2 regions of the Caballeronia sp. DA-9 genome follow, and region 2 is predicted to be linked to the other one. Evidence: predicted binding sites of a transcription regulator. Region 2 holds the regulator's gene; the other holds the start of a gene.
What was found. Region 2 encodes LexA, which represses DNA repair genes until DNA is damaged. Its sites were predicted from a motif close to ACTGTATNNNNATACAGT; they were not measured.
Positions count from the first base shown of each region.

Region 1 (7,776 bases), 980 kb from region 2:
ATGGTGTGCCTCTGTTCGTCGACGCCGCTTTTCACCTGCGCACCTTGGGTTCAAGGCGCGGCCGGGCGGAAAAGCGCCGCCTTTCGTGTCTGGTGGAACGCTCGTAATTGCCGGAAATGATCCTGGCGCTTACTTGCCCTCGGCTGCCGCGACGACCTTCTGCGCAGCTTCTTCCATGCTGTCGGCCGCGATGATGGGCAAGCCCGAATCCGCCAGCATCTTCTTGCCGAGATCTTCGTTCGTGCCCTTCATGCGCACGACCAGAGGAACCTTCAGCGACACAGCCTTCGAGGCTTCGATCACGCCTTCCGCGATCACGTCGCAGCGCATGATGCCGCCGAAAATGTTCACGAGGATCGCCTTCAGGCCCGGGTTCTTCAACATGATCTTGAAGGCTTCCGTGACCTTTTCGGTCGTGGCGCCGCCGCCCACGTCGAGGAAGTTGGCCGGCTCGCCGCCGAACAGCTTGATGGTGTCCATGGTCGCCATTGCCAGACCCGCACCGTTCACCAGGCAGCCGATGTTGCCATCGAGCGAGATGTAGGCCAGATCAAACTTCGATGCTTCCACTTCAGCCGGATCTTCTTCGTCCAGATCGCGATACGCCACGATGTCCGGATGACGGAACAGCGCGTTGGCATCGAAATTGAACTTGGCGTCGAGTGCGATCACCTTGCCGTCGCCCGTGACGATCAGCGGGTTGATTTCGGCCAGCGATGCATCCGTTTCCCAGAATGCCTTGTACAGGCCTTGCAGGATCGCGCGAGCTTGCGGGATCGAACCTTCGGGAATGCCGATCTTGCGCGAGAGATCGTCGGCGTCCTTGTCTTCAAGGCCCGTCGATGGCTCGACGGCGAACTTGTGCAGCAGTTCCGGCGTCTTTTCCGCGACTTCTTCAATGTCCATGCCGCCTTCGCTCGATGCCATCACCACGACTTTTTGCGTGATGCGGTCGAGCACGAGGCCCACGTACAGTTCCTTCTTGATGTCCGCGCCTTCTTCGATCAGGAGGCGGTTCACCTTTTGGCCTTCAGGGCCGGTCTGGTGCGTGACGAGCTGCATGCCGAGGATCTGGTTCGAATATTCGCGAACCTGGTCCAGCGTCTTCGCAACCTTCACGCCGCCGCCTTTACCACGGCCACCAGCGTGAATCTGAGCCTTGACGACCCATACCGGGCCGCCCAGCTCTTCAGCGGCCTTGACCGCATCGTCCACCGAGAACACGGGCTTGCCGCGCGGGACCGCGACGCCGAACTTCCGCAGGATTTCCTTTCCCTGGTACTCGTGAATCTTCATGCGTGATTCCTTCAGTCTGAGAGTTGGATTGAACTTCGAATGGTTGATTACGAAGATTTACGCCGAGCAATGTATCCGGTGGCGATGACAAGCGTCGCCGGACGCATGCTGATTCTGCTGGTATTTCGTGGTCGGCCAGTTCTGGTGAACCTGCTCAAGCGGGTTTCGCTGAGCTGGCTCAAGTGCGCTCCCGGCCTTGTCCGCTGTCCTTTTCCACGATGCGTGCAGTTCCGTCGGACGCGCTCCTGGGCGCGTGACCGAACCAGCGTGGATAGTGTTGCCGGACAGCCTCGCCATCGAAACGCAATGCGTTGCAACGGCCGAGCTGGAAAGGCGGTTTGTCTGTATCGGTTGATTTCCCGGGCGCGCCGTAATCTGCGCCGTGCTTCTTCGACGCGTCCCCTGATTGCCCGGGCGCGCCGCCCTTTTCGGTATTCCAGACTTCGCCAGCGAAAGCCTGGATGGCAGCGGTGGGCAATACGGCGCAAAGTTCGGTGAGATGGGTGCAACCGGTCGTGCCGGCCAGCAAACGGCTCGATTCACGACGGAAATTTTGTATGAGATTGAGGCCGATGAGCGCCCCGTAAGCCGGGTTTGATGCTGAACACAACTGGCCATACGGCGCCCAATCGGAAGCCGCTTCGGCGTCGACGATAGCGAACGTGCGGTCGATAGTGATGCGCAGCCAGAGTTCATGGATCGGCAGGCCTTGGGGCCGGACGCCCGACGCGAGTTTGACGTCGCGCGGCTTTTCATCAGTTAGGCAGGCCTCGATGTCCCACAAGCCGTCATCACGCTCAAACGCTTCCATTCGAATCGCGCGGCGATGGCGCAACTGACGGGAAACGGGCGGGGAAAGCGGCATGTGCAGAGAAAGGCCGGAATGGGAAAACGCCGAGATTTTACCATACTGGGCATTTTGAGCCGGACGGAGTTGCCAGTAGGCCGATTAAGGCTGAATCAGGGCGATTTTTGCCGCTTTCAGGCTTATTCCATGCTGAAATCGTCGTCACTGGCCTTCAAGACTTTCATGATCACGCCGCTGGTGAACCCCCGGGTTGCCAGAAAGCGGGCCTGTTTGGCGCGATCGGCCGGCGTGACGGGCAGTTCGCCGTATTTTTTGCTCCAGACTTCCCGCGCGCGCGCGAGTTCGGTGTCTTTCAGCGCTGCGTTAGCGTCCTGAATAAGCGTTTCATCGATGCCATTGCGTTTGAGCTCATTCACAATGCGGCTTGTGCCCAGGCGCGCGCCGCGCCGGTGAACCACGCTCTCGACAAACCGCTCATTCGATAACCAGCCTTCCCGCTCAAGTGCGTCGAGCAAGGTTTCCAGCGAATCGGTTTCTGTGAGGTGCGGCGTGAGTTTGCGGGTAAGTTCCGCGCGGCTGTGTTCGCGGCGGGATAGATAGCCGAGCGCTCGACCACGCAGAGATAGCTGCGGGCGCTTTCTTTTGATTTCGTTAGTTGCCGGCGGTTTGCTTCGGCCGGTCGTTCCGCGGGAATAGACCGATTCGGAGTCTGCGTTTGAGAGCCGTGCATCCGGAGCGCTGCTTTCTGCAGGCACGCATTGTTCGAACGGTTCGAAGGGATCGGCTGCGTCCTCGAAGCCGCCTGCAATGGCCCGATCTGTCGCCGTCAAGCGTTCAGGCGTGGATGTGACCGCCGCTTTCGAGGATGCACTACGCGGTTTTTGAACAAGCGTTTGTTCAACCAGGGCCTGCGCTTGCTTCAGTCGATCGCCTGAGTTTGTGACGTTCGCCACAGCCCGTTGCTGAACTGGATCTACAACCCCGGTAGATGATTTATCTTCAGTCAGCTTTTTTGAGAAAGCACTTCGGCGGCTTGCGGCGCGGTCGGTCGATCGCTCGAAAACGTCTTCGCCGTCAACTGGCTTCCTGGCTGCCTTCGTGCCGAATGAAGATTTGTTGCCGCCGCCAGAACTGCTTCGTCCAAATTTTTTATCGCTGGAGCGCTCGTAGACGTCATCTGATTCATTGGCCGATGACCTTGCGGAAGTCGAACGCCCCAACCCTCCGCCCCCAAACGAACTACGTTTCTTTGGAAACGCACGATCGCTTGACCGCTCATATACGGGGTCGGCTTCTTCAGGCGCAGCAATTTCATTAGGAATGGCGCTCGCTGCGATAGCCTCGGCTTTCGATGTTCCAATCGAAAGGCTCGAGCCGTTACCACCTTTTCCAAAGCTGCTTTTTCTGCCGAAACTGCTGCCGCTGCCTTTGTTTTTGTTGCTCGAAAAGCTGCTGCCCTTAAAGCCGCCGCCGTTTTCGCCACCACCTTTACTAAAGCTGTTGCCAAATGAACGACGCGCCGGCGCAGATCCCTCCACACCAGCGCGTTCATTCGATGTCGCGCGATATCGGTCGCTGCTTCTTTCATAGTGATCAACCTCTTCCTCAGCGCCGATATTTTCGCCGTCATCACCTGAGGAATTCGAGCCGTCCGAATCGTCCTTTGCGTCGTCTTGCTCCGAGTCACGACTTGAATCGCGACCGGTTTTCGATCCGAACCGGCTCTTGCGCATCATCTTTACCGCCTAAAACTCATTCTTCTTCATCAGCCACTTCGGCAACGCCCGGCAGTGCATCGGCCATTGCATTGACGCCCAGCGACTCGCGGATCTTGTTCTCGATTTCGCGCGCCATTTCCGGATTCTCACGCAGGAATTCACGCGCGTTGTCCTTGCCCTGACCAATCCGCTCGCCGTTGTAGCTGTACCAGGCACCGGCTTTGTCCACCAACTTGGCTTGCACGCCCAAGTCGATGATTTCGCCCTGACGCGAGATACCTTCGCCATAAAGAATGTCGAAGATGGCTTCGCGGAATGGCGGCGCGACCTTGTTCTTCACCACCTTCACGCGCGTTTCATTGCCGATCACTTCGTCGTTCTTCTTGATCGAGCCAATACGGCGAATATCCAGACGAACGGACGCGTAGAACTTCAGCGCATTACCACCCGTTGTGGTTTCCGGATTGCCGAACATGACGCCAATCTTCATGCGAATCTGGTTGATGAAAATCACCAGACAGTTCGTACGTTTGATTGTGCCGGTCAGCTTGCGCAGCGCCTGCGACATCAAACGTGCTTGCAAGCCAGGCAGCGAATCGCCCATTTCGCCTTCGATTTCAGCCTTCGGAACCAGCGCCGCAACCGAGTCGATCACGATCATATCGATGGAACCCGAGCGCACTAAAGCGTCCGCGATTTCCAGCGCCTGCTCGCCCGTATCCGGCTGCGAGATCAGCAGGTCCGACGGATTTACGCCGAGCTTTTGCGCATAGGCAATGTCGAGTGCGTGTTCCGCGTCAATAAACGCCGCCGTGCCGCCGAGTTTCTGCATTTCCGCGATCACTTGCAGCGTCAGCGTGGTCTTGCCCGACGATTCCGGACCGTAGACCTCGACCACACGTCCGCGCGGCAAGCCGCCGACGCCCAATGCAATATCCAGTCCGAGCGAACCAGTCGACACCACCTGGATGTCTTCAATGACTTCGCCAGCGCCGAGTCGCATGATCGACCCCTTGCCGAATTGCTTTTCGATCTGCGACAGCGCAGCGGCCAGCGCCTTGCTCTTCTCCGCAGACATCCCGCCCGGGCCTTTCTTGCTATCTTCCATGAATCGTCCTTTGCTATGATGAACGGCATCTGGCGCATGCCCGCGGGGCTTTTGTCCCACTGGGTGCACTGCTTCAGACACTGTATAAAAAAACAGGTGTTTTTGCAAGTGGGATCAGTGCGCGTAGTTTCAACACCACGCTGTGACCTTGCAAGCGCACCACAACACCTGGAGACCGCCGCGCCGGGCGAATTGCGGTGCCGGCAATGCTTTCTGCGCACACTACGATGCGAATACTCATTGCCGAAGACGACAGCATACTCGCGGATGGTCTGGTTCGATCACTCCGCCAATCGGGGTATGCGGTGGATCACGTCAAGCATGGCGTGGAAGCCGATACCGCCCTTTCGCTACAAACTTTCGACCTTCTGATCCTTGATCTGGGGCTACCCATGATGTCCGGCCTCGAAGTCCTGCGGCGCTTGCGCGCCCGCAATTCGCAGATGCCCGTGCTCATTCTCACAGCCGCCGACAGCGTCGACGAGCGCGTCAAGGGCCTCGACCTCGGCGCCGACGATTACATGGCCAAACCGTTCGCGCTGAACGAACTCGAAGCCCGCGTGCGCGCCCTCACGCGGCGCGGCGCGGGCGGCGGTCCTACTGTTGTCAGGCACGGCGCGCTTTCATTCGATCAGGTCGGGCGCATTGCGTCCATCAACGACCAGGTCATCGAGTTGTCCGCGCGCGAACTCGGCGTGCTCGAAGTCCTTCTGCAAAGGGTTGGCCGGCTGGTATCGAAGGAACAGCTTGTCAACCATCTTTGCGAGTGGGGCGAGGAAGTCAGCAATAACGCGATCGAAGTCTATGTCCATCGGCTAAGAAAAAAAATCGAGCCCGGCGGAGCGCGCATCATGACCGTTCGCGGGCTAGGCTATAGCCTTGAAAAAGCCGTTGTACCAGCCGTCGCTCCGGTCCCGCCAGGACCTGCGGACGCTGGCCCAGCACCGTCCAGCCCTCACTATAAGTAATCACGTTATGGGCTCGCCCGCTACTTCCAAGCGTGCCGCCCAGGCGTTACGCGAGTTGCCACACCCGTCGCCGGATCTGCTCAATGCAGACCCCGACGTGTCTCGTGACGCGCGTTACGCCAACCCGTTCGCGCCCCCGGATCAACTGGAGCCCGACGGCGAGCCGGCGCCGCGTTCATTGTTCGGCGAAATCCTCGACTGGATGCTCGCGCCACTGCTTTTGTTGTGGCCCATGAGCATCGCTGTGACGTATCTGGTCGCGAAGTCGATTGCCAACGGGCCGTTCGACCGCGCGCTCGAAACCGACGCCTACGTGCTTGCCCGGCAGATCCAGCCGGTCAACGGCGTGGCCGAACTGCGGCTGCCGAATGCCACGCGTGATTTCCTGAGGGCGGATAACGTCGATAGCGTTTTTTTCCAGGTGCTTGGCACGAGAGGCGAACTGGTAGGCGGCGACGCCGACATGCCCCTGCCCCACAACGACGACCGCCCGCAACCCGGCATTGTGGAATTTCGCGACGACGTATTGCGCGGCAACGACATCCGCGTGGCGTACACGACGGTTGAATCCCCGTCGCTGTCGCAGCCGGTGCTTATCCAGGTGGCGGAAACGCTCGATAAACGCAGCCAGTTGGCCAACGACATCATCAAGGGCGTGATCCTGCCGCAATTCGTGATCTTGCCGCTGGCCATCGTACTGGTGTGGTTCGGGCTTTCGCGCGGGCTTGCGCCGCTGCACGCCTTGCAGTCAAACATCCGGGCGCGCCGGCCGGACGATCTTTCCCCGCTCGAAGCGAGTCGCGCGCCGCCGGAAATCGCGCCGCTGGTAGCATCGTTCAATGATTTGCTCAACCGGCTCGAGCAGAACATGGAGTTGCAAAAGCGCTTCATAGCCGACGCCGCCCATCAGATGAAAACGCCACTCGCCGGCTTGCGGACGCAGGCCGAACTGGCGTTGCGACAGGACGTGCCCGCTGAAGTGCAGCGTTCGCTGGAACAGATCGCGACGAGTTCCGAGCACGCGGCGCGGCTCGTCACTCAACTGCTCGCGCTTGCGCGCGCCGAGAACCGAATGACCGGGCAGATTTTCTCGCGCGTCGAACTCACCGATCTCGCGCGGCTCGCCGTGCGCGACTGGGTGCAGGCGGCGTTGGCAAAGCGAATGGACATTGGATATGAAGAGCCGCCGCATCCCGTCGAAGTGGAAGGCAACATGGTGATGTTGCGCGAGATGTTGTCAAATCTTATCGATAACGCCATTCGCTACACCCCGCCCGGCGGTCGAATAACCGTCCGCGTGCGTACCGAGGATTCGGATACGCGCCGCGTTTTTCTCGAGGTCGAGGACACGGGATTGGGCATTCCGGCCGCGGAACGAACGCGCGTGGTGGAGCGGTTTTATCGGATCCTGGGGCGTGAAGGTGACGGCAGTGGACTGGGCTTGGCAATCGTACGGGAGATTGTGACCATGCACGGCGGCACGCTCGATATCGAAGACCATGTGTACAACGAGACGCCTCGGCAAGCTGGAACGCTCGTCAGAGTTGGCTTAAGGCGGGTTTATCCTGCCCGGGACAAACCCTGACCAAGCATCGAGGAGAATTTTCTTAGGTCGTGAATTTACCTATAGTTAGCAGAAGAAGATGGCTTCATATAAGTTTTTGAGCGACGTTATTCCAAACATCTCAATGCACAAAAAACCACATACCATCATCACGTCAGAACGCCGTAAGTTTTCACTCCAATAATCGGTGCACGGTGCCGCTATTCGCGGGGCGCCATTCAAAATCAAGATCAGGAGATGATTCATGGCGACGGTCGAGGGGCGCATTTCCCACGCGCCGATGACAAGCGAAGAACGGCGCGTGATTTTCGCGT
Region 1 covers NZ_CP195133.1:676,759-684,534, reverse strand. The annotation lists gene sucD (succinate--CoA ligase subunit alpha) at 1-2, opposite strand, end outside; gene sucC (ADP-forming succinate--CoA ligase subunit beta) at 130-1,311, opposite strand; gene ACRWA7_RS19285 (DUF2889 domain-containing protein) at 1,475-2,161, opposite strand; gene recX (recombination regulator RecX) at 2,284-3,840, opposite strand; gene recA (recombinase RecA) at 3,857-4,930, opposite strand; gene ACRWA7_RS19270 (response regulator) at 5,158-5,898, shown strand; gene ACRWA7_RS19265 (sensor histidine kinase N-terminal domain-containing protein) at 5,906-7,483, shown strand; gene ACRWA7_RS19260 (MFS transporter) at 7,707-7,776, shown strand, end outside.
Region 1: the regulator LexA is predicted to act here: its motif matches at 5,010-5,027, upstream of recA (recombinase RecA).

Region 2 (7,776 bases):
TGACCGTCTGTGCGGCCGTGTTGGCGCTTCCGGGTTCTTCTGTTTTTCGACCTTTGACGACCCTTTATGACTACAGCATCGCGAGCGGATGACCGCGGGCGATGCTGTATTTCCTGCTTTCATGCCGCCACAATTACTGCGGCTGATAGATCGAATCGAACACGCCGCCATCGGCGAAATGCGTCTTTTGCGCCTTTGTCCAGCCGCCGAACGAATCGTCGATGGTGTAAAGCTTGATCTTCGGGAACTGCTTGGTGAGCGCGGCCGGAACCGTGGTCGAACGCGGCCGGTAGAAGTTGCGCGCCGCGATCTCCTGACCTTCCTCGCTATACAAGTACTTGAGATACGCCTCGGCAAGCTTGCGCGTGCCATGACGGTCAACGACCTTGTCGACGACAGCAACCGGCGGTTCAGCCAGGATGCTCACCGAGGGGACCACGATCTCGAACTTGTCCGGACCGAACTCCTTCAACGACAGAAACGCCTCGTTTTCCCACGCAATCAGCACGTCGCCCTGACCACGCTGCACGAAGCTCGTGGTCGCGCCACGCGCGCCTGAATCCAGCACGCCGGCGTTTTTATACAGCTTCGTCACGAAGTCCTTGGCCGTCGTTGCATTTCCGCCCGGCAGATGTTCCGCATACGCCCACGCCGCGAGGTAGTTCCAGCGTGCGCCGCCGGACGTCTTGGGGTTCGGCGTCACAATCGATACACCCGGCTTGACCAGATCCGGCCAGTCCTTGATCTGCTTCGGGTTGCCCTTGCGCACGAGGAAGACGATCGTCGACGTGTACGGCGACGCATTGTCCGGGAGGCGTTTTTGCCAGTCCTGCGCCACGATGCCCTTCGCCGACAACGCATCGATGTCGTAAGCAAGCGCCAGCGTCACCACATCGGCTTGCAAGCCATCCAGAACGGCGCGCGCCTGACCGCCCGAGCCGCCGTGCGACTGCTTGAACGTGACGGTTTCGCCAGTCTCGGCTTTCCATTTCTTGCCGAAAGCCTGATTGAAGTCCTGATACAGCTCACGCGTCGGGTCGTACGACACGTTGAGAAACGAGGTATCGGCGTGCGCCTGCGCGATCATCCCTACCCCCGACGCGGCCCCGATAACCGCTGTCGCCAGCAGTTTCCTTGCACGCGCGCCCCATCCCGAATTCCGACTCAGCATTCCCCGTTCTCCGTCTTATGGTGTTTGATGGGCTGAGTCTATCGACGGGCTTTCATTATTAAAAATAATTGTTCCTCATTCTTTTAGATCGAAAAGTGCTAATGAAGGCTGGAAGCGGCGTTGCGACCAATAAATGGCTGTTGAAGCGCCGCATTTTGGGCTGTCGTGTGGTGCAAACGACGTCGAACTTAAAGTAAAGCTTGAAAAGCGGCGAATACTGTATAAAACTACAGGCATCTGTTCATCCATACAGTGGATCGCGGACCAGACAAGGGGCTAAAGCACGTGACCAAAATGAGCAAACTGACTGCGCGGCAGCAAGAGGTGTTTGAACTGATCCAGCGCGCTATCGAGCGGACGGGATTTCCGCCCACGCGCGCCGAGATTGCCGCGGAACTTGGCTTCAGTTCGGCCAATTCCGCCGAGGAACATCTTCGTGCACTGGCTCGTAAAGGAGTGATCGAGCTGGCCGCCGGATCGTCACGCGGTATCCGCTTGCTGAACCAGGCAGGTCCCGACGACGGACCGCATCAATTCACGTTGCCGCATGCCAGTATCATGCAATTGTCATTGCCGCTGGTCGGGCGCGTGGCTGCGGGCAGCCCGATCCTTGCGCAGGAACATATCTCGCAGCATTTCGCCTGTGATCCGGCCTTGTTCTCCAGCAAGCCCGACTATCTGCTGAAGGTTCGCGGACTTTCCATGCGAGACGCAGGCATCTTCGACGGCGACCTTCTCGCGGTGCAAAAGAAGAACGAAGCCAAGGATGGCCAGATCGTTGTCGCGCGCCTTGGCGACGACGTAACGGTGAAACGCTGGAAGCGCCGTCCTGACGGGGTTGAACTGATCGCCGAAAATCCTGACTACGAAAATATCTTCGTGGCTTCGGGCAGCGACGAATTCGCACTTGAAGGTATTGCTGTAGGACTGATTCGATCCGGCGAACTCTGACGCGCGCCGGATGCTGTTGAATTAACGACGGCGTTTGGTTTTGTTCGGTTCTTTCGTTCAAGACGCTGTTTTCTGAATCTGCGTGGCGGCAACGGGTGCTCCTGCTTCCGGCCGCGCCACAGTCGAATTTCCGGTTTTGTAAAGCGTGACGGACATCGCATTCGCGATTGACCGGCGCGCACCCTATTGTTCACGGAGAAACATCATGGAACGATTTGCCCGTCTGTTTTCTGTCGCGTTTTTATCGGCTGCGTCAGCTTCTTTTGCGCCCGCAGCGCGCTCACCACTTTCGTTCAGGCAATTCCGGGAGTTCGGCCGCTTTCGGCATTTGCGCGCGCTGATTTCCTGCAAGACGCGCAAGGACACCCATACGCCAGACCTCTTCGACGAACCGCCCGTCCTGCCGTCGCGGCAGCCAGCGTTCGCGCGTGTGTCGCTGAATGCTTCCGTGCATGCGCAGGCTGAGCGGCGTGCACCGGTACGCGTTTATCGCGGTGAATCGCGCGTCATCATGGTTGGAAATATTGAAGCGGTGTCGCGCATGATCGACCGCTGCGTCGACGAAGAACGTGCGGGTGTCGAAGGTGGCTTGCTTGCATGAACCTTCGGGTCGTTTTTTTGCCAATGAGTTTGAGGGATCGATTTCGTGGCGGCGCGGTCAACTAACAGTGGTTGGACTTCTCGCGCCCGGAAATTCGCGGTTCGCTCATCCAGTTATTCAGCTCATTTGCACGAAGGCGCCCTGACGTATGTCTCGTACGAGCAAGTCGGTTTTAACTGCATTGATTGTGGTTGCGGTCATCGCGGCGCTCGGGATGTTCTACGCGTCCCCGTATATCGCGCTCGACAGGATCAAACGCGCCGCCGACGCTCGCGACGCCGCGACGGTGAATGCATACGTGGACTTCCCGCTGTTGCGTGAGAGCCTGAAGGACCAGGTCGGTCAACTGATTACGCGAAAGATCGATGTGCAAAAAAGCGGCAATCCGCTGGCGCTACTTGGTGCAATGATCGGCGCGGCGTTGATTGGCCCGCTCGTGGATTCGTATGCAACGCCGGATGGCGTAGCGGCGATTTTAAATGGCATGCCGCCGCGAGGCGAGCCCGGCGAGAAACCACCGGCTCCGTCTTCGAGCGATCCCACGGCTGCTGGAACACCGCCAGCCTCGCCACAACCGCCGCCCGTGACGAGCACGCCTGCCCAACCCGCGCCCAAACAGCCGCCTCGGACTACTGCTGGCTACAGGAGTTTCGATACCTTCGCGGTCAACTACCAGCATGGCGCCGGAGACGCGCGCTACTCGGCCATTCTCAAACGATACGGCCTGTTCTCGTGGAAACTGGTGGGTATCGAGTTGAACGGGTGAACCGGGCAGGTTCGTCGTCAAGCATTCACTTCCGCCTTCGCAGGCACTGCGGCATGCGCCGCGTCCTCCTGCTCGGCCGTTGATCCGACCGGCGACACGGCCACCAAAATGCTGCACGACACACGGTCCATCAGCGGTGTGTTACCCGCGCCCATCCACCACCGTGCAAGGCCCGTGCGGCAACGGTGTCCGACCACCACCAGATCCACCTGCAGGCTTTGCGCCAATCCGGCGATTTCATCGATAGGATGACCGAACGCAAAATGACCCTGCGCGCTCACGCCGCGCTCCGTCAGCCACTCCACGCCTTCGCGCAAGATATCCCGTGCGGCGTCTTCGAAGCGCCCGCAGGCCATGTCCGTAAGCAGGCCTGCGCTTTGTGCAATGCTGGAACGCATATCCACAACGGCCAGCAGATGCGTTTCGGCCTTCAGCTCGAGCGCAAGATTCGCGCCGTCACGCAGCGCCTTTCGTCCTTCACGAGAGCCGTCGTAGCACAGCAGGATTTTTCGGTAGCTCGCCATGGTGGTTCTCCGCGCTGCTCGTGGCAGCAAAGGGCATCGAAAAAACAGTCGTCAACGTGTTGCGTGTTCTGCCCTGTGCCCAGCGGGCGACAAAACGCGTGTCGCGTTGCCGTCATCATGGTGCGTCGCTAAAACGCTTGCAACGATGGAAAACGCTAATGCATGTGCATCGCGGAAAAAACTTCAAGCGTGCAGCGTGCCAGCACGCGTAACGCCTTGTCTGACGGGGCTCTGCGGGTTTGACCGGCACTTCACCACGAGCCCCGCGCAGTCACGGGATGGCGTTCATGCGCATAGGCAGTGCAGGCCATGCGCGCCGCCGCGCCGCGCTGGTGCAATCGATTAAACTAGGCAGCTTGTTTCCGTCCCGACGCCGAGTCCTCCCGCATGGCAGATGCAGCAGTGTTACCCCACGACACCCGACCGGCGGATCACGCGCCGGTACGCCCGGCTATCGAGTTTATCGATGTCGAAAAACACTACGGCGACAAGACGGTCGTCAATGGATTGTCCTTTCACGTACAACCTGGCGAGTGTTTCGGGCTGCTCGGACCCAATGGCGCGGGCAAGACGACCACGCTCAAGATGCTGCTCGGGCTCGCAGCGCCGGATATCGGCACGATCCGCCTCGTCGATGAACCCATTCCGTCGCGCGCCCGCTACGCGCGGCGGCGCGTCGGCGTTGTTCCGCAATTCGACAATCTCGACCCGGATTTCACGGTCCGCGAAAACCTGCTGATCTTCGGCCGGTATTTCGGCATGAGCGGGCGCGAGATCGAGGCAGTGGTCCCGTCGCTACTGGAATTCGCGCGGCTCGAAAGCAAGGCGAATGCGCGGGTCGGCGAATTGTCTGGCGGCATGAAGCGGCGGCTGACGCTCGCACGTGCGCTTGTGAACGATCCCGACGTCCTGGTGATGGACGAACCGACCACGGGTCTGGATCCGCAAGCACGCCACCTGATCTGGGAACGGCTGCGCTCGCTGCTCGCGCGCGGCAAGACCATTCTTCTCACCACGCACTTCATGGAGGAAGCCGAACGGCTTTGCGACCGGCTGTGCGTGATCGAGGAAGGACGCAAGGTCGCGGAAGGCAAGCCCGATGAACTGATCGAGCGGGTGATCGGTTGCGACGTGATCGAGATCTACGGACCCGATCCGCAGGCATTGCGCGAGGAACTCGCACCGTTCGTGGGCCGTATGGAAATCAGCGGCGAAACGCTGTTTTGTTATGTCGATGACCCCGCGCCCGTGCATCAGCGGGTGAAGGGCCGGCCGGGCGTGCGTTACCTGCACAGGCCCGCCAATCTGGAAGACGTGTTTTTGCGCCTGACCGGGCGCGAGATGGTGGACTAGCCAATGTCGAGCAAACCGCAAACAAGCGCCCCGGACATTTCCCGTCAAGCCGTGCCGAAGCCCGAACACGAGCCGTTCCTGTCATCCATGCCGGCAAACGCCTCGAACTGGATGTCGGTCTGGCGGCGCAACTATCTCGTCTGGAAAAAGCTTGCGATCGCATCGATGTTCGGCAATCTGGCGGACCCGATGATCTATCTGTTCGGCCTGGGTCTCGGACTGGGGCTGATGGTCGGCCACGTGGACGGCGTTTCGTACATCGCGTTTCTTGCGGCGGGCACGGTGGCGTCGAGCGTGATGATGTCGGCGAGCTTCGAGGCCATGTATTCCGGCTTCTCCCGCATGCACGTCCAGCGCACGTGGGAGGCGATCATGCACACGCCACTCACGCTCGGCGATATTGTGCTGGCCGAGATCGTGTGGGCCGCAAGCAAGTCCGTGCTCTCGGGTGTTGCCATCATGCTGGTGGCCGGCGTGCTTGGGTACGCCAGTTTTCCATCGATGCTCTATGCGTTGCCGGTGATCGTCCTGACCGGTCTGGCGTTTTCCAGCACGGCGATGATCGTGACGGCGCTCGCGCCGAGCTACGACTTTTTCATGTTCTACCAGACGCTTGCGCTTACGCCGATGCTGCTGCTTTCCGGCGTGTTTTTTCCGCTGACGCAACTGCCGGCGCTCGCCCAGCACGTGTCATTGTTGTTGCCGTTGTCGCACGCCGTAGCGTTGATCCGCCCCGCGATGCTCGACCGGCCGCCGGAGCAACTTGTTATCCACGTCGCGGTGCTCGCGGCCTATGCAATCATCCCGTTCTTCATCTGCGCGATCCTGTTTCGCCGGCGCATGATGCGTTGACGTGTTGGCGCGTCAATGTGCCGAAGCAAAAAAGAAAGCCGCTGCAGCTTGCGCCGAGCGGCTTTCCTGCTATCAACCTGCTATCAATTCATCAGCAATCCTACTTCAAACCCGGCGTGAACTCCTTATGCCCGCCAAACCCAAAGCGCATTGCCGATAACATCCGGTCAGCGAACGAGTTTCCATCGCGTGAACGAAAGCGCGTGTACAAAGCCGCCGACAATACTTGCGCCGGCACCGCCTCCTCGATCGCCGCCTCGATCGTCCAGCGCCCTTCGCCGCTGTCGGCAACTTCGGCCGAGTACTTGTCGAGCGTGACGTTGCCCGCCAGCGCACCCGCCGTCAGGTCGAGCAGCCAAGACGACACCACGCTGCCTCGCCGCCAGACTTCGGCCACATCGGCGAGATCGAGATCATAGCGCTGCGCTTCGGGCAAGTCCGTCGACGACTTGTGTTTCAGGATATCGAAGCCTTCTGCATATGCCTGCATCAAGCCATATTCGATGCCGTTATGCACCATTTTCACGAAGTGACCCGAGCCGACCGGCCCGACATACATGTAGCCGTTTTCAACGCGCGCGTCGCGGCCTTCCCGGTTCGGCGTCGCGGGAATATCGCCGCGCCCCGGAGCCAGCACGGAGAAGATCGGATCGAGCCGCTGCACCACATCCTTCTCGCCACCGATCATCATGCAGTAACCGCGTTCCAGTCCCCACACGCCGCCAGACGTGCCGACATCGACGAAATGAATGCCCTTTTGCTTGAGCTTCGCTGCGTGAACGATGTCGTCCTTGTAGAAGCTGTTGCCGCCGTCGATGATCGTATCGCCCGCTTCCAGAATCTCGTAGAGATCGTTCATGGAATCTTCGGTGATCTTGCCGGCCGGCAGCATCAGCCAGACCGTGCGCGGCGCGGTCAGCTTCTGAACGAGATCGCCCAGGTCGCTTGAACCCGTTGCGCCGTCAGCGACCACGGCTTGCGTTGCATCCGGATTGTGGTCGTACACCACGCAAGTCTGGTCACCGCGCATGAGGCGACGCGCGATGTTTGCGCCCATCCTGCCAAGTCCAACGATTCCAATTTGCATGACGGCTTACTCCTTATGGCTGGTTTTGACGCGTTCGATCTGCTTTTTGGCTTCTTCGTAGACATGTTCCGGCGTGAAGCCAAACTTCTTCTTCAAGTCGGCAAGCGGCGCGGATGCCCCGAACGTATGCATCACGATTTCCGAGCCCAGGCGGCCGACATACCGGTCCCAGCCAAGCGAGCCGGCCTGTTCCACGCACACGCGCGCATCGACGTCCGGCGGCAGCACGGATTCCTTGTAGTCGTTGTCCTGCTTCTCGAACACGTCCCACGACGGCATGGAGACCACGCGCGCGGCAATGCCTTCGCTCTTCAACTTCTCGTATGTCTCGATACACACGCCGACCTCGGTGCCTGTTCCCATCAGGATGACTTCGGGCTTCTTGCCGTTATCGGCATCGGCGAGAATATAGGCGCCCTTGTGCACGCCTTTCGCCGATGCATATTTGGAACGGTCGAAAGTCGGCATGGG
Region 2 covers NZ_CP195133.1:1,656,060-1,663,835, reverse strand. The annotation lists gene ACRWA7_RS23920 (sulfate ABC transporter substrate-binding protein) at 134-1,171, opposite strand; gene lexA (transcriptional repressor LexA) at 1,466-2,122, shown strand; gene ACRWA7_RS23910 (hypothetical protein) at 2,328-2,723, shown strand; gene ACRWA7_RS23905 (DUF2939 domain-containing protein) at 2,872-3,489, shown strand; gene ACRWA7_RS23900 (universal stress protein) at 3,507-4,013, opposite strand; gene nodI (nodulation factor ABC transporter ATP-binding protein NodI) at 4,401-5,366, shown strand; gene ACRWA7_RS23890 (ABC transporter permease) at 5,454-6,218, shown strand; gene gnd (phosphogluconate dehydrogenase (NAD(+)-dependent, decarboxylating)) at 6,319-7,305, opposite strand; gene tkt (transketolase) at 7,312-7,776, opposite strand, start outside.